DNA from 4 places in the Streptomyces sp. NBC_01429 genome. Region 1 is predicted to be linked to each of the others. Evidence: riboswitches for the same ligand, from Rfam matches in the RefSeq annotation. Region 1 holds a riboswitch; each other region holds the start of a gene.
What was found. Region 1 has a riboswitch for S-adenosylmethionine ahead of OG627_RS34890 (putative leader peptide). Riboswitches for the same ligand answer to the same signal wherever they lie in the genome.
Positions count from the first base shown of each region.

Region 1 (5,610 bases):
GGCGACCTGCTCGCCGATGCGCTTGACCGGGTTGAGCGACACCGACGGGTCCTGGGGCACCAGGCCGATCCGCGCCCCGCGCACGGTGCGCAGCTCCGCCTCCGTCAGCCGGGTCAGGTCGTGCCGGCCGAAGCGGATCGTGCCGGAGTCGATGCTGCCGTTCGGCGCCAGGAGCCGGGTGATCGCATGGGCCGTGGTGCTCTTGCCGGATCCGGACTCGCCCACCACCGCGGTCACTTCGCCCGGCCGCACATCGAGGTCGACTCCCCGCACGGCCCGCACCCGGCCGCCCCGGGTGCGGTACGAGACCGACAGGCCGCGTATCTCCAGCGCGTCTCCCTGCCCGGGGTCCGGGGCGGTGTCCGCGTCGATGTCCGGGGCGGTGTCCGGTGTGGTCCTCACGTTCTCACCCGTTCCGAGGTCGTTCGTCACATGACCGGTCATCGCTGCCTGGACCATTCGCCGTCCAGCGCCCGCGCGACGCGGTTGGTGGCCAGTACCGTCGCGGCGATCGCCAGCCCGGGCAGCGCGGTGAGCCACCAGGCGTTGGCCAGGTAGTTGCGGCCGTCGGAGATCAGCGTTCCCCACTCGGGGGCCGGTGGCGGGGCTCCGTAGCCGAGGAAGCTCAGCGCCGACACGGCCAGGATCGAGGAGCCGAAATCGAGGGTGGCCAGCACGATCACCGGGCCGGCGGCGTTGGGCAGCACATGCCGGCCCAGCACGGAGTACCAGCGGGCCCCGCACGAACGGGACGCCTCGACGAAGACCGCCTGCCGTACCCGTAGCACCTCCGCCCGTGTCACGCGGGCGAACCCGGCGACGCTGGCGACCCCGACCGCGACCGCCACCTTCACCGTCCCGTATCCCAGCGCGGTGACCAGGGCCAGGGACAGGAACAGCGCCGGGATCGACAGCAGTACGTCGACGAAGCGCATCAGCACGTCGTCGACCCAGCGGCCGACGAACCCGGCGACCAGACCGAGCAGGCTGCCGACCACGAAGGCGACCGCCACCGCGATCAGTGTCGCCTTCAGCGACAGTTGGGCCCCGTGGACCACGCGGGAGAACACGTCACGCCCCAGCTCGTCCGTACCGAACCAGTGCGCGCCGCTCGGGCCCCGGAAGTTCCGCGCCGGCACCCCCTTCAGCGGATCCCGCGAGGTGAACAGCTCCGGCCAGAACGAGGCCAGCACCACCAGGACGACGACGAGGACCGACAGCAGCAGGCCAGGCCGGCGCAGCAGGAACCGCAGGACCCGTCGCACGTCGACGCGTCCCCCCGACGCGGGCGCGGTTCCCGGATCGGCCGGCCGTGCGAGGCCGCGCGCGGCGTCGGTGGTGTCATGGGCGAGATCCTGGCTCATGCGAGACCCGCCTTCCGGCCCGGGGCAACCACGATCCGCGGATCGAGCAGCGGATAGACGAGATCGACGATCAGGTTCGTCAGCACGAAGATCAGCGCCCCGAACACCACCACCCCCTGGACCAGCGGAATGTCCTGTGCCGTCACAGCTGCCGCCGTCACCCGGCCGAGGCCGTCCCGCGCGAACACCGTCTCGACGACCACCGAACCGGCGATCAGCTGCCCGACCAGCAGGCCCACCACCGTCAGCGCCGGCAGCGACGCGTTGCGCAGCGCGTGCCGCAGATGGATCCGCCACCGGCCGGCGCCCTTGGCCCGGGCGGTCTCCACATAGGCCTGGTCCAGCGCGGTCAGCAGGCTCTTGGCCAGCACCTGCGCGACCTGCGCGCCGGTCGGGATCGCCAGCGTCACGGCGGGCAGGATCAGCCCCCGCGCCCCGTCGTTGCCGAAGGCCGGGAACCAGCGCAACCGGAAGGAGAACGCCTCCACGAGCAGCAGCCCCACCCAGAACGTGGGCACCGACACCCCCAGCGGCGGCAGCGACAGCAGCAGCTGCCGCAGCGACCGCTGAGTGGTGTACGTCGCCAGCACCGCCAGACCGCCGCCGAGGACCACCGCGAGCAGCAGCGCGGCACCGGTCAACTGGAGGGTCTGCGGCAGCGCGTCGGCCAGTGTCGAGGTCACCGGACGGCCGGTGGAGATGGCGTCGCCGAAGTCCCCGCGTACCGCCCTGCCGAGGTAGTCGGCGTACTGCACCAGCACCGGCTTGTCGAAGCCGTACTGATGCCGCAGCGCGGCGAGCTGCGCCGGATCGATCTCGGCCGAGTCCGATCCGGCGCCGGCCATCGCCGAGACCGGATCACCGGGCAGGTAGTCCAGCACGAGGAACGACACCGTGTAGGCCGCCCACAGCACACCGACCGCCTGCGCGAGACGTTTGATCACATAGCGGCGCATGCGCTAGCCGATCCAGGTGTCGTGCAGCTGGATGCGGCTGGACGCTTCAAAGTCGAGATTGTGCACCTTGTTCGCCACGCCCAGCTGGGTCTGGAGTTCCACCACCGGCACGACATAGGCGTTCCGCACGATCAACTGCTGTGCCTTGCCGACAAGTTCTGTCCGCTCGGCCGGATCGGTGGTTGCCGCCTGCCGGGTCAGCAGCGAGTCCAGGGGACTCGCCGGTATGCGGTAGGCGTTGGCCAGCCCGGTGGAGTACTGGGTGCGCAGGATGTCCGGATCGGCCCGGGTGAGGTTGCCCCACAGCCCGTCGAAGTCCCCGGACTGCTGCGTCTGAGCGATCTGGGAGATCTGCAACTGCTTGAGCACCACGTCGATGCCGACGGCCTTGAGCTGCTGCTGGATCAGCTCCAGCGCCGGCTGGTTCGTGGCCGAGTTCGCGAACCACTTGACGGTCAGGCGCAGTCTGGCGCCGTCCTTGGAGCGGATGCCGTCGCCGCCCGTCCTCCAGCCCGCCGAGTCCAGCAGGGACGTGGCCTTCGCGGCGTCGTGGGCCAGCGCCGTGCCCAGGTCCTTGTAGTCCGGTGTGGTGTGCGCCAGGATGCTGCTCGCCGGCCGGGTGCCGGTCGGGTACACCGTGTCGGCGATCTGCTTCCGGTCGATGGCGTACAGGATCGCCTGCCGCACCCGGACATCCTTCAGAACCGGCCGGGAGTTGTTCAGCCCCAGGTTGAAGACCGAACCGGGATTGGCCCGCCGCGCCAGGCGCACCTGGCCGCCCTTCAGCGTCGCCTCGTCGGCCTTGCCGACGCCGCCGATCGCGTCGACCTGGCCGGACCGCAGACTGCCGACGCGCACACCGGCCTCCGGCACCACCTTGAACACCAGCTTGTCGAGATACGCCTCGCCCTTCTTGCGCCAGAGCGGGGAGCCCCAGGCGTAACCGGTGCGCCTGGCCAGGGTGATCGACTGGTTCTGCACGTAGTCCTTCAGTACGAAGGGTCCGGATCCGATCACGCCCTCCGCGCACTTGCGCTCCGGCGTCCTGCGCACACTCGCCGCCGACTCGATCCCCAGCGAGTGCGTGGAAGTGGCCTGAAGGAACTGCGCGTTGGGCTGCTGGAACTTCACCCGGACCGTGAGCGGATCGATCGCGGTGGTGCTCTCCACGCCGCTCAGGTAGCCCTTGGCGAGGGGCGCCAGGGCGCCGAGCCTGGGCACCGCGTCGAAGTTGTCCTTGACCACCCGCGCGGTCAGCTTCGTCCCGTCGCTGAAGGTGACACCTGATCTCAGATGGAAGGTGAACGTCGTGGCGTCCGAGCTGATGTCCCAGCTCTTCGCCAGCCACGGGGTGATCCTGCCGGTCTTCGGGTCCTGGTCGGTGAGGGAGTCCACGACCTGCCGCAGCGAGTAGATGGTGTCGTTGCTTCCCACCTGCTGGGGATCCACGCAGCCGGTGTCGGAACTCACCGCGAAGGTCAGGGTGCCGCCGGACTTCGCCCGGCCGTCGGTGCCGGTGCCGGGGTCCGCGCCGCCCGACCCGCAGGCGGTCAGCAGGACGCTGGTGGTCACGAGGGTGGCCAGCGCCGCCCATCGGGCGGGCCGGAGACCCGGATGTGGTGTCACGGAGGATTCTCCTACTCGTGTCGCCAGTCACGTGATGCCGTACGGATCACGGCTGCGCGTGGGCGTGCCGCCCCCGGCCGGCGCTGTGCCGACGACGGGGGAGTGCTGTTCGGGCGGGGGCAGACGGAGCCGGGTGCCGGCGGCCGCGGAACAGGTCCGCGCACACCGACAGCACCGCGAGAGGCCGCGGGATGCCTGCTGGAGCTACGGGCGACGACGGACGTCAGTCGGCCGTGGGGACGCCGATCAGCCGTGACACAGACAGCTGGTGAAGCGCTGCAGGTCGATGTGGCGGCGGCGCGAGAGCCGGGAGAACACCGTCGCGGCCACGAGGGAGACGTTCGAGGCACTCAGGTCGCTGCTGTGCCGCATGCCGGTCCTCCACATCTCCGGCCCCCGTCACGGGGGCCACACGCTTGCAGAGATCGTCGGTGATCCTGCCGGGCTTTCACCTGGAGCACCCCACCGCGCCGGAGGGTTGCCGGTCAGCAAGCCAGGGCTGGACGCTGACACTCGATGCCGATCGTGATCGTACGGAGCGGCGCCGTAAAACGTCAATGCCCCGTTACGGGTGCCGGGCGGGCGGGACCGGGCCGCACAGCGTCAGCGCGACGGCGCTCCCGCCGGTCCACCGGAGGAACTCCCGCCGGTTCGCCGGAGGAAGGGGACCAGGGCCCGTCGCCCACGCTCGGGACGGGCACCTGACCCCGGGGACTCAGGCCGCGTCGGGCGCCGCGTCGGCCCTGCCCCGGAAGGCGGGGTGCTCGCCGAGGCGACGTACGTAGTCCCGGAGCAGGGGGTACGGACGGAGAGTGTTGCCCGGGCCGAGATGGACGAGCGCCACCCACAGGTCCACGTCCGCGGCCGTCAGCTCCTCGCCCAGCGCGTACGGGCGGCAGGCGAGGTGACGGTCCAGCAGCTGAAGCGCCGCCGATCGTCCCGAAGGCTGCGCGGCCGGGGTGACGTCCCGGTCCAGCAGGTCGCGGAGGGCGTCGATGTCGGAGGCGAGAACCGGCGGGTTGAGGTCGGAGGAGCGGGCACCGTCGTGGCCGGAGAGCAGGCCCGCCAGGCCGCGGAGGATGTCGGGGGTGTGGTCACTGACGATGCGTCCGCTCCAGCGGTCGCGCAGCGCGGGCACCGTCAGCGGCCCGTCGTAATGGTGCACCGTGGCCTCGTACGCGTTGCGCAGTGAGGCGAAGCCGTCCGGCGTCCCGGCGGGATGGGTCAGGAGCGTCGTGGCGACCGAGCCCTTGAGGCCGAGCAGGTCGAGGGTGATCGAGATGCGCAGCGAACGGGGACAACTCGCCGACAGATAGAGGTCATAGCGGTGCGGTGCCGGGTAGAAGCCGCCGGCCAGGCCGACGCCGATCCGGCTGTGGACGCGGTGCGGACGGGGGGACCCCGTGGTCGTCCTGGGGCGGAGCCCCGAGGGGAACGGACTCTGGTGACAGCCGACGGACGTGGCTGTGCTGGAGATGCGCATAGCTGTCTCGGGCATGACTCTCCCTTGGGGAACGAGGAGGCCACCGCCGCCTTGTGGGCACCAGCGGCCGAATGCGGAGCGACTGCGCTCTTCCGCACGGTCCGGATCGCACGGACCGCCGACGGATCAGTAAGCGCTGGAGACACGCAACAGATCGATGTGCAGGCGCCTCGTCAAGCCG
Region 1 is NZ_CP109599.1:7,986,839-7,992,448, forward strand. It holds gene OG627_RS34870 (ABC transporter ATP-binding protein) at 1-459, opposite strand, end outside; gene OG627_RS34875 (ABC transporter permease) at 441-1,364, opposite strand; gene OG627_RS34880 (ABC transporter permease) at 1,361-2,320, opposite strand; gene OG627_RS34885 (ABC transporter substrate-binding protein) at 2,324-3,946, opposite strand; gene OG627_RS34890 (putative leader peptide) at 4,193-4,318, opposite strand; SAM riboswitch class IV at 4,354-4,467, opposite strand; gene OG627_RS34895 (glutathione S-transferase C-terminal domain-containing protein) at 4,662-5,444, opposite strand; gene OG627_RS35630 (putative leader peptide) at 5,556-5,610, opposite strand, start outside.

Region 2 (5,610 bases), 4.6 Mb from region 1:
CCTTGGCGATGGACACACCATCGTTGGTGATCGTGGGGGCGCCCCACTTCTTCTCGAGGACGACGTTGCGACCCTTGGGACCAAGGGTGACCTTGACGGCGTCGGCGAGCTGGTTCATCCCGCGCTCGAGACCGCGCCGTGCCTCCTCGTCGAACGCGATGATCTTGGCCATGTGAAGTGGTCCTCCCGGACTGGGGTGGATTTCTCCGGACCGCGCTGGCGCCCGCGACGGACGGCCTGAGAGTCGTGTGGTTCCTTGCCCCACCGGCTCTGCGGGCCTCACCGACCCGGTCCTAAGTTGTCACTCTCACTTGCAGAGTGCTAACGCCAATAATTAGCACTCGACCCCCGAGAGTGCAAGCGCCCACAGAGCATCGATGAAGGGTGGCGGCCGGGTGACGGGAGGGCGCGAGCGCCTCCGGAGCGGTCACGCACGGGTCACGCACGTGGGGCCCGCATCCATGTTCTGGATGCGGGCCCCACGTGCGTGAGTGACGTGCGGTGCGTGGTGAGTACGTCGTGAGTGCGTCGGTGGCCGATCGCGCCGGGATCAGACGGCGAGCTTGACCATGTCCGCCTGCGGACCCTTCTGGCCCTGCGAGATCTCGAACTCCACTCGCTGACCTTCTTCAAGGGTGCGGTAGCCGTCCATCTGAATCGCGCTGTAGTGGACGAAAACATCCGCACCACCGTCTACCGCGATGAAGCCGTAGCCCTTCTCCGCGTTGAACCACTTGACGGTGCCCTGAGCCATGCCTAACTCCCCTATTACTGGCCCTTGCACGGGGCCACACTTCGCGCCGGAACGCGTCGACCGCGGCTGAATGTATCTGCCCAACTGCCCTCTGCAACAGGGCAATCGGCGGGGAAATCTGGGCATGGCCGAACTCGCATAGCGTTGAATTCGCTGCGATCCAGGGCAAGTCGGGCCGGGCAAAGCGCACCTATCACGCAAAGGCCACCTGGAGTTCGGCCCCATGTTGTCGCGTTCTCGCGTGCGCCGATTCCGATCGGCGGGGGGCCCTTCCCTCACTCTATCCTGCTCAACCATGCAGAATGGCCCCCTCCGCTTCTCGTGCGGAGAGGGCCATGCCGGTTACGGGGAGTACGCGTCGCGCACGGCGTGCGTACGGAGGGTCAGCCTCCCGCGACGGCCGGGATGATCGAGATGCCGGCGCCCGCGGGGGTCGCGGTCTCCAGGCCCTGCTCGAAACGGACGTCGTCGTCGTTCACGTACACGTTCACGAAGCGGCGCAGCTTGCCCTGGTCGTCCAGGACGCGGGCGGCGATGCCCGGGTGGCTGCTCTCCAGGGACTGGATGACCTCGGAGAGGGTGGCGCCCTCCGCCGGGACCTCGGCCTGTCCGCCGGTGTAGGTACGGAGGATGGTGGGGATGCGGACCTTGACGCTCATGACGGATGCCCAGCCTTTCTGCGGAAGTTTCGGAGTCGTGGGTCCCTGCGGGTCGCAGGTCCCGGGGCGTCGCGTCAGCCGACCGCGAGGCCCGCGTCGCGGAACGCGTCGAGGCTCGGGCGGATGGTCGCGGTGGGTCCGGTCGTCGGCGCCACGGCGTCGAGGGTCTTCAGCCCGTCGCCGGTGTTCAGGACGACGGTGGTGAGGGTCGGGTCGAGGAGCCCTGCCTCGATGAGCTTCTTCGTGACGCCCACGGTGACCCCGCCCGCCGTCTCGGCGAAGATCCCCTCGGTACGCGCCAGCAGCTTGATCGCGTCGACGATCTGCTCGTCGTTGACGTCCTCGACGGCGCCGCCGGTGCGGCGGGCGATGTCCAGGACGTACGGTCCGTCGGCCGGGTTGCCGATCGCCAGGGACTTGGCGATGGTGTCGGGCTTCTGCGGCCGTACGACGTCGTGGCCCGCCTTGAAGGCGGTGGAGACCGGCGAGCAGCCCTCGGCCTGGGCGCCGAAGATCTTGTACGGCCTGTCCTCGACCAGGCCCAGCTTGATCAGCTCCTGAAGACCCTTGTCGATCTTCGTGAGCTGAGATCCCGAGGCGATCGGGATGACGAGCTGGTCGGGCAGGCGCCAGCCGAGCTGCTCGCAGATCTCGTACGCGAGGGTCTTGGAGCCCTCGCCGTAGTACGGACGGAGGTTGACGTTGACGAAGCCCCAGCCCTCGCCGAGCGGGTCGCCGATCAGCTCGGAGCAGAAGCGGTTCACATCGTCGTAGTTGCCCTCGATGCCGACCAGGTCGCCGCCGTACACCGCGGCCATGACGACCTTGCCCTGCTCCAGGTCGTGCGGGATGAACACGCAGGAGCGGAAGCCGGCGCGGGCGGCGGCGGCGCCGACGGCGCCGGCGAGGTTGCCGGTGGAGGAGCAGGAGAGCGTGGTGAAGCCGAAGACGCGGGCGGCCTCGACGGCGATGGCGACGACGCGGTCCTTGAAGGAGTGCGTCGGGTTGCCGGAGTCGTCCTTGACGTGCAGCGAGCCGGTGATGCCCAGCTCACGGGCGAGGTTGTCGGCCTTGACGAGCTTGGTGAAGCCGGGGTTGATGTTCGGCTTCGAGGCCACGTCGGCGGGGACGGGCAGCAGCGGCGCGTAACGCCAGATGTTGTCGGGTCCCTCGGCGATGCGCTTCTTCAGCTCGTCGGGGCCGCCGCTCGGCAGGTCGTAGGCGACTTCGAGCGGCCCGAAACAGCTCGCACAGGCGAAAATGGGGCCGAGGTCGAAGCGCTCTCCGCATTCGCGGCACGAGAGTGCGGCGGCGGGTCCGAGGTCGACGGTGGTGCTGGTGCTCCGGACGGTCTGCACAGCCATGATGGCGAGGCCCTTTCTCCTCATCTTCCTCGCGACGTACTTCGCCACAAGACGGAATTGGCACCTTCCCCACCGTGACCTCGCGGTCGGCGGGAGGGTTGCCGGGACTTCAACGGGCCGTTCCCTCAGTCCCTCTGGATGAGCGCTATGGCGCCGGACCCGGGGCCCGGTGCGTTTGTGACACCTGTTTCATCTGTTTCGGATGTATCAGGTGTTTCACCTATTGACCCCGGCATGCGGTGGTCAGCGGTGTTGTTCAAGACTGTAACCGAAGGAGTGGACGGTTGAGATAGTCGTCCGCACCGCGAGATGGATCACGTTTTATGGATCAGCGCAGGGAGTACCGAACGTGCTGGAAGAGGTGGAACGCTGGCTGACCAGGCGTTCCTGGTCCGCCGCCGACCGTACGCTCGACCAGTTGCTGGCGGCGAAAGCCGCCCGGGGCGCCACCGTGAGTGTGGTGCTTCCGGCACTGGACGAGGAGGAGACGGTCGGGGAGATCGTCTCCGTGATCCGCCGCGAGCTGATGGTGGAGAACCGGCTGGTCGACGAGCTGGTGGTGATCGACTCCGGCTCCACCGACCGTACGTCCGAGGTGGCAGCCGCGGCCGGGGCGCGGGTGGTGCACCGGGACGCGATACTGCCGCGGCTGCCCGCCCTGCCCGGCAAGGGCGAGGTCCTGTGGCGGTCGCTGCTGGTGACGCGCGGAGACATCGTGTGCTTCGTGGACGCGGATCTGCGGGATTTCTCGGCGGATTTCGTCTCCGGGATCGTCGGCCCGCTGCTGACCGAGCCCGATGTGCAGTTCGTGAAGGCGATGTACGACCGCCCGCTGGCGCTGCCCGCCGGGCAGGACGGGCAACTCGGCGGGCAGACCGGCGGCCAGACCGGCGCCCAGACCGGGGGCCAGGTCAGTCAGGGCGGCCGGGTGACGGAGCTGGTGGCGCGCCCGCTGCTCAACCTGCACTGGCCCCTGCTGGCCGGCTTCGTACAGCCGCTGGGCGGGGAGTACGCGGCGCGGCGCTCGCTGCTGGAGCGGCTGCCGTTCCCGGTGGGGTACGGGGTGGAGCTGGGGCTCCTGGTGGACGCGCTGCACACGGTGGGGCTCGACGCGCTGGCCCAGGTCGACGTCGGGGTACGGCGCCACCGCCACCAGGACGACCGGGCGCTGGGGCGGATGGCCGCCGCGATCTACCGTACGGCGCAGCTGCGGCTCTCCCGGGGCCATCTGGTGCGGCCGAGGCTGACGCAGTTCGAGCGGGGCTCGGACGGGTTCACGCCGCGCACGCACGCGGTGGACACGGAGGAGCGGCCGCCGGTGCGGGAGATCGCGGAGTACCCGGCCGGACGCGCGGCGTAACGGTAGATTTTCATATCTAATGTCTAGATTTTCGCTCCATGAGCAGCGACCTCCTGACCCCGAACCTCTTCGCCCCGAACCTCTTGGACCCTCGCTTCATGGACCCGCGCTTCATGGACATGAAGCAGTGGGCGGTGAGCGCCCTGGCCCAGACCGGGACCTCCGCCGAGCGGCTGTGGCTGCTGGGCGGAGTGGCGCTCGCGCTGACCGGAGCCGGGGTGGTGGCAGTGGCCGCCACGCGCGGCCGGCGCGACTGACCGACGAGCCGGCGAGGCAGCCGGGGGCGAGGGCCGGTGGCGTCAGTGCGCCACCGTCCGTACGTTTGAGCGTTTCCCGTACGGGCTAGGTTTCGGCACATGGTCTCCGAGCACCCCGCCCCGCCCGCCCGCGTCCTCGTCGCGTCCAACCGCGGCCCCGTCTCGTACACCCTGCGCGACGACGGCGCCCTGGTGGCCAAGAGGGGCGGCGGCGGGCTGGTGTCGGGGCTCTCGGCCATCGGCCCGGACACGGACGCGGTGTGGGTGTGCGCGGCGCTCGGCGAGGGCGACCGCGAGGCCGTGCGGCGGCTGGACGGCAGGCTCGACCCGGCGGACACCGGCGGGCAGCGCGTCCGCATGCTCGGCATCCCGCCCGAGGTGTACGCGGACGCGTACAACGGCGTGGCGAACTCGACGCTCTGGTTCGTCCACCACCTGCTCTACCAGACCCCGCTGGAGCCGTCCTTCGGCCCGGAGTTCCGCGCCCAGTGGGCTTCGTACGAGGCGTACAACCGCGCCTTCGCCGAGGCCCTGGCCGACGAGGCCGCCGACGGCGCGGCCGTCCTCGTGCAGGACTACCACCTGGCGCTGGTCCCCGGAATGCTGCGCGCGCTGCGCCCCGACCTGTCGATCGGGCACTTCTCGCACACCCCGTGGGCGCCGGTCGACTACTTCCGGCTGCTCCCCGACGACATCGCGCGCCAGCTCCTGCGCGGCATCCTGGGCGCCGACCGCGCCGCCTTCCTGACCCGGCGCTGGGCCGACGCCTTCACCGCGTGCTGCGCGGAGCTGCTGGGCGGTACGGGCAAGACGCGCGTCGGCGTGCACGGGCTGGGCGCCGACGCCGACTTCCTGCGCGAGCGCGCGCACCGGCCGGACGTGGACGAGCGCATCGTGACCCTGCGCGGGCAGATCGGCAGCGCCCCGGACGGTACGGACCGGAAGACCATCGTCCGGGTCGACCGTACGGAGCTGTCGAAGAACATCGTCCGCGGCCTGCTCGCCTACCGGCAGCTCCTGACGGACCACCCCGAATGGCGCGAGCGCGTCGTCCATGTCGCCTTCGCCTACCCCTCCCGGCAGGACCTGGCGGTCTACCGCGACTACACCGCCGAGGTGCGGCGGGTCGCCGACGGGATCAACGCCGAGTTCTCCACGGACGGCTGGACCCCGGTCGTGCTGCACGTCAAGGACGACTTCGCCCGCTCCCTGGCCG
Region 2 is NZ_CP109599.1:3,433,411-3,439,020, forward strand. It holds gene groL (chaperonin GroEL) at 1-172, opposite strand, end outside; gene OG627_RS14625 (cold-shock protein) at 551-754, opposite strand; gene OG627_RS14630 (ubiquitin-like small modifier protein 1) at 1,138-1,413, opposite strand; gene thrC (threonine synthase) at 1,488-2,777, opposite strand; SAM riboswitch class I at 2,795-2,922, opposite strand; gene OG627_RS14640 (glucosyl-3-phosphoglycerate synthase) at 3,127-4,137, shown strand; gene OG627_RS14645 (hypothetical protein) at 4,176-4,394, shown strand; gene OG627_RS14650 (alpha,alpha-trehalose-phosphate synthase (UDP-forming)) at 4,494-5,610, shown strand, end outside.
Region 2: another riboswitch for S-adenosylmethionine. It lies ahead of thrC (threonine synthase); the one in region 1 lies ahead of OG627_RS34890 (putative leader peptide).

Region 3 (5,610 bases), 7.5 Mb from region 1:
TCGGGGGCAGGGGTGGGGAGCGCGGGTGCGGGCCCGGCCGGGGCGTCGGCCGGGGTTCCGGCCGCGGCTTCGACGGCGCCGTCCTCGCGCTCGGCGAGCACCGGGCCCCAGGCGAAGGGCGGGTCGGGGATCTCCCGTCGCAGTACGGGGGCGATGTCGGACTGGAAGAGTTCGAGGGCGTCGCGGTGCTGGGTGTCGGTGAGCCCGCCGGCGTCGGCGTGCAGGTGCAGCACGGTGTGCCCGAACCGCTCGTGGTAGCGGTGCACCTTCTCGATCACCTGCTGGGGGCTGCCGATCAGCGCCGAGCTCCGCTCGATGAAGTCCTCCAGAGTCGGGAACACCGGGTCGACGCCCAGCCGCTTCTGGAAGGCGAGATAGCCCTCGAACACCGGGCGGTAGTGGGCGATCGCCTCCTGGGAGGTGCGTGCCGCGTAGTAGCCCGCCGAACCCGCCCCGACGGCGATGCGCGCCGGGTCGTGCCCGTAGTGCTCCCAGCGCTCGCGGTAGTAACGGATCAACTCGGCGTACGGCTCTATGGTGTTGGTGACGTTCGCGGAGAACAGCGGGTCGCCGTGGCGGGCGGCCAGGTCGACCGACTCCTTGCTGGTGGCGCTGCCGTGCCAGACCCTGATGGGCTGCTGGAGCGGTCTCGGCCACACCTCCGCGTCCTTGAGCCCGGGGCGGAAACGCGTGGCGGCCGTCACCTTGTCCTGCCGCCAGATCTGTCGGAACACCTCGTAGCTCTCGGCGTTGCGCTCCCACTGGTCCTCGGGCGTGACGTGGAACAGCTCACGCTGGGCGGCGCCGTTGCCCTTGCCGATGATCAACTCCAGTCGGCCGCCGGACAGCTGGTCCAGGGTCGCGTAGTCCTCGTAGGCGCGCACCGGGTCCAGCAGACTGAGTGTGGTAACCGCGGTGAACAGCCGGATCCGGGAGGTGAGCGCGGCGATATGGCTGAGCACGACCGGCGGCGAGGAGGAGATGAACGGCCGCTCGTGCCGCTCCCCCACACCGAAGCCGTCGAACCCCAGCTGCTCGGCGAGCAGCGCGTTGTCCAGGACCTCGCGGAAGCGCTCGCCGGTCGGCTTGCGCACACCGGTCACCGGGTGCGGGGCGTGCGCGATCAGGGTGATGGCGAGGAACTTCACGAGGCGGCCCGCTCGCCCGTCGCCTCGGCGTCGGGGTGGGCCAGGCCGAGGTGGTCGCGCAGGGTCGTGCCCTCGTACTCCGTACGGAACACACCGCGCTCCTGGAGCAGCGGGACCACGGTGTCGGCGAAGACGTCCAGTCCGCCGGGGGTGATGTGCGGGACGAGGATGAAGCCGTCGCTGACATCGGCCTGGACGAAGTCGTTGACGGCCCGGGCGACCGTGGCCGGGGCGCCGACGAATGCCTGCCGGCTGCCGGTCTCGATGACCAGGTCCCGGATCGACCAGTTGTTGGCGGCGGCGCGCTCCCGCCACTCGCGGGCGGTGGCCAGCGGGTCGCGGTACATCCGTACCTGGGCGCGGCCGCGGGCGATGCTGTGCCGGCCGAGGTCCGGGTCGATGTCGGGGAGCGGGCCGTCCGGGTCGTATCCGGAGAGGTCGCGGTTCCAGACGAACTCCAGGTGTTTGATCGCCGTGGCACCGCTGACCTGCTGCCCGCGTATCTCGCGGGCCGCCTCCTGGGCCTCGGCGTCCGTGTCGCCGAGGACGAAGGTCGCGGCGGGCAGGATCAGCAGCTGGTCGTGGGCGCGGCCGTGGCGCGCCAGGCGGTTCTTGACGTCCGTGTAGAACGCCTGGCCCTCCGTGAGCGTGCTGTACCGGCTGAAGATCGCGTCGGCGCCGGCGGCGGCGAACTCCCTTCCTTCCTCGGAGTCGCCGGCCTGGAAGATCACGGGGCGGCCCTGCGGGCTGCGCGGGACGTTGAACTGCCCCTCGATGTCGAAGTGCTGCCCCTTGTGCACGAAGGCTCCGGCGCGGGCGTCCCGGAGGAAGGCGCCGGTCCCCGGGTCGGAGACGATCTCGTCGCCGCGCCACGAGTCGAACAGCTCGTTCGCGGTGGACAGGAACTCCTGGGCGCGGGAGTAGCGCTCCTCCTGCGGGAGGTAGCCGCCGCGGCGGAAGTTCTCGCCGGTGAAGGCGTCCCAGGAGGTGACGACGTTCCAGGCGGCGCGGCCGTCCGAGAGGTGGTCGAGGCTGGCGAACTGGCGGGCCACCTCGTAGGGCTCGTTGAAGGTGGAGTTGATGGTGCCGGCCAGGCCGAGGCGTTCGGTCACGGCGGCGAGGGCGGACAGCACGGTGAAGGTGTCGGGGCGGCCGACCACGTCCAAGTCGTATATCTTTCCGCCCTGTTCGCGAAGGCGCAGCCCTTCGGCGAGGAACAGGAAGTCGAATTTGGCGCGTTCGGCGGTCTTCGCGAAGTGCGCGAAGGAGCTGAACTCGATGTGGCTGCCGGCCTCGGGGTCGCTCCACACGGTGGTGTTGTTGACGCCGGGGAAGTGGGCCGCGAGATGTATCTGCTTGAGCGGCTTGCTCATGATCGGTGTTCCCTCCGGCTCAGGCGGTGGCGTAGCGGTTGGCGGGGCGGGGCAGTCCGAGCAGCCCGCGCAGGGTGACGGCTTCGTAGGTGTGCCGGAAGGCGTCGCGGCGCCGCAGTTCGGGCACCAGACCGCGGGTGATCGCCGGCAGGTCGTGGGCGATCACGGCGGGGCGCAGCCGGAAGCCGGAGAGTCCGGCGCGCTGCCATTCCAGGAGCAGGTCGGCCAGTTGTGCCGGTGTGCCCGTGAACACCTTCGCGTCGCTGGTGAAGGGCTGTCCCGCGAGACCGTCCAGCCGGTCCCGGCGGGCCGCCGCCGCGGCGGGGTCGTCGTCGAGGAAGACCACCAGATCGCCGAAGATGTGCAGGGGCTCCTCGGCCCGTGCCGTCCCGGCCCGTTCGGTACGTATCTCGTCGACGATGCCGCGGGCCTGGCCGGCGTCGTGCGGGGTGACGTAGCCGAGGTCGGTGGAGCCCGCGATCAGCCGGTACGGCACACTCTCGTGTCCCAGCGCGGTGACGAGGGGCTGGCCCTGCGGCGGGCGGGGGGTGATGGAGGGGCCCTTGACGCTGAAGTGCCGCCCCTCGAAGTCGATGTAGTGGAGCTTGTCGCGGTCGATGAAGCGGCCGGTGGGGACGGACCTGATCTCGGCGTCGTCCTCCCAGCTGTCCCAGAGGCGGCGCACCACCTCGACGTAGTCGGCGGCCTCGTCGAAGAGTTCGGCGATCGCTTCCCGCGCCCGCGGTGTGTACGTCCCGCCGAAGCGGATGGGCGGGATCGTGCGGCGGCCGAAGTGCGCCGCCTCGTTCTGCCGCCCCGACACCTGGACCCGCAGGCCCGCGCGGCCGGAGCTCACATAGTCCAGGGTGGCGATCGCCTTGGAGAGGTGGAACGGCTCGGTGTGCGTGGCGACCACGGTCGGTACGATCCCGATGTGCCGGGTCAGCGGGGCGACGCGCGCGGCGATGAGTACCGCGTCCAGCCGCCCGCGCACCTGGTCGGTGCGCCCGTCGGGTTCCGTGAGGTCCGAGGACTGGAGTCCGAGTCCGTCCTCGATCGTCACGAAGTCGAGCAGGCCGCGCTCGGCCTCGGCGATGAGGTCGGCCCAGTAGGCGGCGGTGAACAGGTCCCGGGACCGGGCTCCCGGCTCGCGCCAGGCGGCCGGGTGCCATCCCGCGCCGTCGAGGGCGACGGCGAGGTGGAGCGCGGAGGACGGGGAAAAGGGCAGCGAAGAAGACGAGGACACGGAAGTGTGCCTTCCTGATCGACCGTGGGAGAGCGCCGTCCCTCATCGGGAGGGGCGGGTGGCGGCGAAACAGGTCAGGAACAACAGAGCGCGCCGGCCACACGCTGGAGGTCGATATGGGGCCGGGAGTAAAGGTGCACGCGACGTCGCGGGGCCAGGACCCTGGCGGGCAGCGGGGCGATGGGTGACACCATGTCCGCCTCCGCCCCTTCCGTCTCCGGCGGGCCCCAGGGCCTCGCCGTCTCGCGCTTGCGGAACCCGGACGGGCTCCGCCCGGTCGTCACCTGGAGCACCCCACCGCGGTGGGAGGGTTGCCGGTCAGCAAGCCAGGGCTTCACGCTGACACTCATGACCTGACCCGAACGTTACGCGGGCCACCTGCCCCGCGCAATGCCCGGATTCCGGGGTCGTGTTCACGTCGCCAGGATCTGAAGCAACACGACCGCGCCATCTGTTCCCGCTTGGCCGTCGGAGTTTTCGGCCGCCGGATTTTTCGGCCCCGGGCGCGGCGCTGGGGGCCGGACCGAGACTGCCGCCGGGGCGGAACGGCGCGCGCCCAGGACCGTACGACGGCCGGATCGCCGTCCTCCCGGGCCGCCACCGTTCCGCGCCCGCCGCCTCAGTCCACCGCGCCCTCCCAGGTGCTGCCGTACCGGTGGGCGAGGGCCGTCGCCTCCTCGGTGGTGAGGAGACGGGGGGCCGTGTCCTTGAGGAGGAGGGTGAGCCGTGCGACCTCCTCCAGTTCGACGGCGGCGTCCACGGCCCGCGCGAGGGTGTCACCGGCGGTGATGGGGCCGTGGTTCTGGAGGAGGGCGGCGTGGAAGGGGAAGCCCAGCTCCTCCAGCCGGCGCGCCTGGTCCAGGTCGCCGGGGGCCGCGTACGGGATCAGCGGGGTCTGGCCCACGCGCATGACGAAGTACGGGGTGAGGGGCGCCAGCGCGCTGCGGCGGGACCAGGCCGGCAGGCAGGAGCAGGCCGCGGCGTGGGCGCTGTGCAGATGGACGACGGCGCGGGTGGCGGGGTCGCGCCGGTAGAAGGCCCGGTGGAGGGGGAACTCCTTGGACGGTGGCGGCCCCGCCGTATGGCCTTCGTGCAGGGGCGCCCGGGCGTCCAGCACGGCCAGCCGCTCGGGGTCCAGCGCTTCGAGTCGGGACCCGGTGGGGGTCATGTATATGCGGTCGCCGACGCGCACACTGAGGTTGCCGGACGCTCCCGGGCTCAGTCCGGCGTCCGACAACGCGCGTCCGGCGGCGACGAGTTCGCTGCGGGGGTCGCTCATCCCAGTTCCTCCCAGGCGCTCGTGAACAGGGACTGCCCGCCGAAGTTCCCCGACTTCAGCGCGAGGTTGTACGAGGCTCCGTCCGGAGCCGAGCCCAGCGCCCACGAGACTCCGGGCGCGAGGGCCGGGCCGAGTTCGAGGCGGCGCACGCCCAGGGCGCGCACCACACTGCCCGAGGTCTCGCCGCCCGCCACGACGAACTGCCGGGCGCCCGCCCCGGCGAAGGCCGTGGCGCAGTCGGCGAGTGCCTCCTCCACCAGCTCGGCGGCGGGGCGCAGCCCCTCGGGCGTGTGCCGCTCGACGTCCGACAGCGAGCCGACGGCGTAGACGAGGACCGGCACGCCGGGCGCCGCGGACCAGTTGGTACGGGCCCAGTCGGTCAGCCGGGCGACCTCGGCCGCCGGGTCGGCGCGCAGGGCGGCCAGATCGAGCCGGCGGCTGGGCAGGGCCGAGCGGGCGGCGTCGGTCTGGGCGCGGGTGGCCGCCGAGGCGCTGCCGGCCAGCACCACGCGGTGTCCGGGGATCACGGGCATGGCTCCGGCGGCCGGGGCGCCGCGCGACGGC
Region 3 is NZ_CP109599.1:447,365-452,974, forward strand. It holds gene OG627_RS02050 (LLM class flavin-dependent oxidoreductase) at 1-1,148, opposite strand, end outside; gene OG627_RS02055 (NtaA/DmoA family FMN-dependent monooxygenase) at 1,145-2,521, opposite strand; gene OG627_RS02060 (LLM class flavin-dependent oxidoreductase) at 2,541-3,767, opposite strand; gene OG627_RS35415 (putative leader peptide) at 3,842-3,961, opposite strand; SAM riboswitch class IV at 4,008-4,121, opposite strand; gene OG627_RS02065 (class II aldolase/adducin family protein) at 4,387-5,046, opposite strand; gene otnK (3-oxo-tetronate kinase) at 5,043-5,610, opposite strand, start outside.
Region 3: another riboswitch for S-adenosylmethionine. It lies ahead of OG627_RS35415 (putative leader peptide); the one in region 1 lies ahead of OG627_RS34890 (putative leader peptide).

Region 4 (5,610 bases), 1.8 Mb from region 1:
ACCAAGCCGGGCGACGTCCTGACGACGATCGGCCCCTCGGTCCAGCGGGCCGGATACGCGGCGCTCGGCGGCAACAAGGGCGCGGCCGTCGCGATCGACCCGAAGACCGGCCGGGTGCTCGCGGTGGTCAGCACCCCCTCGTACGACCCGGCGAAGATCAGCGGCACGACGGACGGCGCCGCCTGGAAGCAGCTGACCGGCGACGCGGACAAGCCGATGGTCAACCGCGCGCTGCGCCAGCCGCTGCCGCCCGGCTCGACGTTCAAGCTGGTCGTCGCGGCGGCGGCGCTGGAGGACGGGCTGTACGGGTCGGTGGACGAGAGGACCGACAGCCCGGACCCGTACACCCTGCCCCACACGAAGACCGTGCTGGAGAACGAGAGCACGTCGGCGCCGTGCGAGAACGCCACCATCCGCACCGCCCTGCGCTACTCCTGCAACACCGTCTTCGCGAAGATGGCCGATCAGCTGGGGCAGTCGAAGGTCCGGGCGATGGCGGAGAAGTTCGGCTTCAACGACGCCGAGCAGGACGTGCCGGTGCGCGCCTCGCAGAGCGTGTACCCCTCCGGCATGGACGACGCCCAGACGGCGCTGTCGGGAATCGGCCAGTTCGACGTGACCGCCACCCCGCTCCAGATGGCGATGGTCTCGGCGGCGCTGGCGAACGACGGGCTGATGGCGGCGCCGCACATGGTGTCGAAGGTGGTGGACGGCAGCGGCGGCACGCTGCGGTCGTACCGGGACGGGGACACCACCCGGATCGTCTCCTCGGCCACGGCCGCGCAACTGCGCAGCGCGATGGTGACGGTGGTGGAGGACGGTACGGGGACGAACGCGAGGATCGCCGGGGCCGAGGTCGGCGGCAAGACGGGGACCGCCCAGCACGGCGTGGACAACGACGGGACGCCGTACGCCTGGTTCACCTCGTACGCGAAGGACGCGTCCACCGGCAAGGAGGTGGCCGTCGCTGTCGTGGTGGAGGACTCGGGCGCGGCGCGCTCGGAGGTCAGCGGCAACGGACTGGCCGCGCCCATCGCACAGAAGATGATGGCGGCGGCCCTGAAATAGCCACTTCCCCCCACCTCCTCCACACAACCGGCACAGCCACTCGTCGACCTGGACCACCCCTCATGTGATCCAGGTCATCTTTGGGGTTGGCCGAAATCAGTGTTACTTTTTCGTCGTCACGAGTCTCAGCGACAAGCCCCGGCTTGCTGAGCGGCAACCCTCCTTCTGCGGTGGGGTGCCCCGGGTGATGACACGGCTCCACGCGCACACCGATGTGCCGGGAGCAAGCGCGGACCTGTCGGCCAGGTCCTGGACCTGATGACGGGAGTACGGGATGACATCGCGATCAGCGCTTTCCGCCCCTCGCGTCCCCCGTACCACTCGCACCCCTCGTGCCTCGTGGCTCCCGTTCCGGCTTCAGCATGCGCGGCAATCGCCGTACTCACTCACCGCACGGAGGAGTTCTCCCTCATGAGATCTGTCCTGCCCCGCCCCGCACGTGCCCGCGGGCGCGGCTATCTGCTGGCCCTCGCATCGGCCGGCACCGCCACCGTCCTGACCGCCGTGGCCGGCTGCGGGGTCGACACGGGCGGCGGCTCCGACTCCTCCTCCGGCAGCGGGTCCTCGGGCGGCAAGGGCGAGCAGATCACCGTCACCGCGTTCGCGGGGGCGTGGGGAGACCTGTTCAAGAAGTCCTTCGTCGAGCCGTTCGAGAAGGACACCGGCATCAAGGTGAACCTCGTCTACGGCGCCGACTCCGACTGGGTCACCAAGCTGCGCGCGGCGGGCGGCTCCAACGCGCCGTTCGACGTCGTGGCCCTCACCCCCGGCTCGCTGCACCAGGCGGTCGGCGGCAAGCTCCTCCAGCCGCTGAAGACGGGCGATCTCAGCAACTGGAAGCAGCTCGACCCGGTGCTCACCCAGCAGTCGACGATCGACGGATCGTCGTACGGCGTGCCGCTGACCACCGGCTCCAACGGTCTGCTCTACCGCACCGACAAGATCAAGCAGGCGCCCAAGGACTGGACCGACATCTTCGACAAGAAGTTCTGCGGTCATGTCGCGCTGCCCCCGCTGACGTACAACGCGGGCCTGGAGTTCTTCTCCGCGCTGGTCTCCCAGGACGGCGGCAAGCTGTCCAACCCCGCCGATGTCGACAAGGGGTTCGAGAAGCTCGCCCAGCTGAAGAACTGCGTCTCGTCCTACCCGGCGGACGCGGGCAGCGTCTCCACGGTCCTCCAGAACGGCGACGCCTGGATCGTCCCGTTCTGGGACGGCCGCGCCTTCGCCATGGAGAAGGAGGGGCAGCCGATCGGCTTCACCTACCCCGCCTCCGGCGCGGTGGGCGCGCTGACCTCGTACTACGTGCCGAAGGGCTCGAAGCACACGGCCGCGGCCTACAAGTTCCTGGACTACCTCTCCTCCGCCGAGCACCAGAAGCCGTTCGCCGAGGGCACCTTCTACGGCGCGGGCAACGACACCATCGACTACGACCCCGCCTTCAAGGCCAAGGTGAAGTACGGCGAGGACGTCTACAAGAAGTTCACCTGGGTCGACTACAAGACCGCCACTCCGAAGCTGAACGAGTGGCAGCAGCGTTGGAACCAGATCTTCAAGTGAGCGGGAACCCCACAGTGACCAGCGACCGTGAAGCGGCCGGCGAACCGCCGGCGCCGCACACCCCGACCACCCCGCACATCGAGATCGAGGATCTCGCCGCCGGGTACGAGGGGCAGCGGGTGCTCGACGTCGACCGGCTCTCCATCCGGCGCGGCGAGTTCCTGTCGATCCTCGGCCCCAGCGGCTGCGGCAAGACGACCCTGCTCAACAGCCTGGCCGGATTCGTGCGTCCCACCGGGGGCCGGATCACGCTGGACGGGGTGGATCTCACCGATGTCCCGACCCACCGTCGGGGCCTCGGTCTGGTCTTCCAGAACTACGCGCTCTTCCCGCACATGACCGTCGCGGACAACGTCGCGTACGGGCTGAAGGTGCGGCGGGTGGAGCGCGCCGAGCGGGACGAGCGGGTCGCCGAGGCGCTGCGCCTCGTCGGTCTGGAGGCGTACGCGGGCCGTCGGCCCAAGCAGCTCTCGGGCGGCCAGCAGCAACGCGTCGCCGTGGCGCGGGCGCTGGCCACCCGGCCCGCCGTGCTGCTGCTCGACGAGCCGCTGTCGAACCTGGACGCCAAGCTGCGCCGCGAGATGCGGGTGGAGCTGCGGGAGCTCCAGCAGCGGCTCGGCATCACGATGGTCTTCGTCACGCACGACCAGGAGGAGGCCATGTCGCTGTCCGACCGGATCGCCGTGATGAACGGCGGCAGGGTCGAGCAGCTCGGCTCGCCCACCGAGGTCTACCGGACCCCGGCGACCCGGTTCGTCGCCGAGTTCATCGGCGCGGCCAACATCCTGGAGGGCACCGGCGCCTCCGACGGAACGCTCACCGTGGGCGCGGCACGGCTCGACTCGGGTCTGCCCTCGCTGGTGGACGGCGCGCCGGTCACCCTCGCCGTACGGCCCGAGCGGGTCGTGGTGGCCCCCGCCGGGGACGCGGGGACGGACCGGGCCGCGTTCCCCGCCGGGAGCGCCGCTCGCGGCTCCGGGATCGTCGGCTACCGGGCCTTCACCGGCGAGGCGTGGCAGGCGCAGATCGTCGTGGCGGAAGGCGTCGCGCTCAACGCCCGTACGGCGCAGGAGCCGCCGGCCGTCGGGGCCGCGGTGTCGTTCGGCTGGGGCCCGGACGACGTCATCCGGCTCGGTGACGTCCCCGGGGACGTCAGCGAGCCGCGGAGGACGGCCGTATGAGCGCGCCCGCGACCGCCCCCGCCGACAGGACCACGGGCAAGACCACCGCCGAGACCGCCGGGAAGACCGCCCGCAAGCGCTACGGCGTGCGCGGGCTGCTGCCCGTCACCCCCGTCGTCGTGTTCCTGCTGGCCCTGTTCGTGGTGCCGCTGGTGCGGGTGTTCTCGCTCAGCCTGCACCCGGTGGACGCGAACGGCTATCCCCTCGACGGCTACTCCTTCGTGCAGTACCGCAGGGTCTTCACCGAGTCGTTCTTCTCCGAGGCCCTGTGGCACAGCCTGTTCACCGCCCTGCTGGTGACCGCCCTGTGTGTGCTGCTCGGCTTCCCCGCCGCGTACGCGCTCTCCCGGGCCCGCAAGGGCGTGGTGCGCACGCTGCTGTTCGTGGCGGTCGTCTCGCCGCTGCTGACCAGCGTCGTCGTGCGCAGCTACGGCTGGGTCGTGCTGTTCTCGGCGAACGGGGTGGTGAACCGCGTACTGGTCGGGGTCGGTCTGCTGGACCAGCCCGCGCGCCTGCTGACCAGCTATTTCGTGGTGGTCGTCTCCATCGTCCACGTCATGCTGCCGTTCGCGATCCTGCCGCTGACCACCGCGCTGGGCGGGATCGACGACAATCTGCGCCGCGCCTCGCGGAGCCTGGGCGCCGGTCCTGTCCGTACCTTCTGGAAGGTCACCGTGCCGCTCAGCCTGCCGGGCATCGCGGTCGGCGCGACCGTGGTCTTCCCGCTGGCCATGGGCATCTACATCACGCCGCTGCTGGTCGGCGGCGCGAACCAGCCGCTGGCCGGGCTGCGGGTCTACTCGCAGATCACCAGCGTCTTCGACTATCCGGTGGCGGCGGCGCTCAGCCTCACCCTGCTGCTGCTCACCCTGCTGGGCGTCTCCGCGCTCGGCACCGGGTTCCGCTTCTGGGAACGGAGACTTCATGGCTGACACCTCGCGTGCCCCGCGCGCTCTGCGCCGTGCCGGGCGGATCGCCGCCGGGCTGCCCGCCGCCGCCGTCTTCGTCTTCCTGCTGGCGCCGCTCGTGGTGCTGGCGCTCAGCTCGCTGAACTCCACGAGTTCGCTGAGCTTCCCGCCGAGCGGTCTGTCCCTGCGCTGGTACGGCGAGGTGCTCTCGTCCCCCGACTGGCTGGTCTCGTTCCGGCTCAGCGGCATGCTGGTGCTGCTGGTGGTGCTCACCACCGTCACCATCGGCACCCTCGCCGCCTACGGGCTGGTGCGCGGTGACTTCCCCGGGCGCGGGGTGCTCTCCGGGCTCGCGCTGGCACCGCTGATGGTTCCCGAGATCATCATCGCGCTGGGGCTGCTCTACTACTTCCAGGGCCTCGGCCTGGTCAACACCCTTCCCGGGCTGTGGCTGGCGCACTCCCTGGTGGCGCTGCCCTTCGTGATCCGTACGGTGATGGTCAGCGCGCAGGCCCTCGACCCGACCCTGGAGCGGGCCGCGGCCACCCTCGGCGCCGGCCGGGCCCGAACGTTCCTCACCGTCACCCTGCCGCTGCTGCGGCCCGGCATCCTCGCGGGCGCGGTCTTCGCCGCCGTCACCTCGCTGGGCGAGGTCGCGGTCTCCGCGCTGGTGTCCGGGTCGAACACCACCACCGTGCCGGTACGGATCTTCTCCGCCGTGCAGTTCCAGCTCGACCCGTCCGTGGCCGCCGTCTCCACGCTGCTGATGCTCGCCAGCGTGGTGGTCCTGGTGGCGGTCGACCGGTTCACCAACTTCTCCGAGGTGCTCTGACCATGACCGCTGACCCCACCGCCGCGACCCCGCGCGCCCGTGTCGGGATCGACGTGGGCGG
Region 4 is NZ_CP109599.1:6,230,517-6,236,126, reverse strand. It holds gene OG627_RS27425 (penicillin-binding transpeptidase domain-containing protein) at 1-1,068, shown strand, start outside; SAM riboswitch class IV at 1,183-1,304, shown strand; gene OG627_RS27420 (ABC transporter substrate-binding protein) at 1,480-2,628, shown strand; gene OG627_RS27415 (ABC transporter ATP-binding protein) at 2,643-3,809, shown strand; gene OG627_RS27410 (ABC transporter permease) at 3,806-4,741, shown strand; gene OG627_RS27405 (ABC transporter permease) at 4,734-5,549, shown strand; gene OG627_RS27400 (hydantoinase/oxoprolinase family protein) at 5,552-5,610, shown strand, end outside.
Region 4: another riboswitch for S-adenosylmethionine. It lies ahead of OG627_RS27420 (ABC transporter substrate-binding protein); the one in region 1 lies ahead of OG627_RS34890 (putative leader peptide).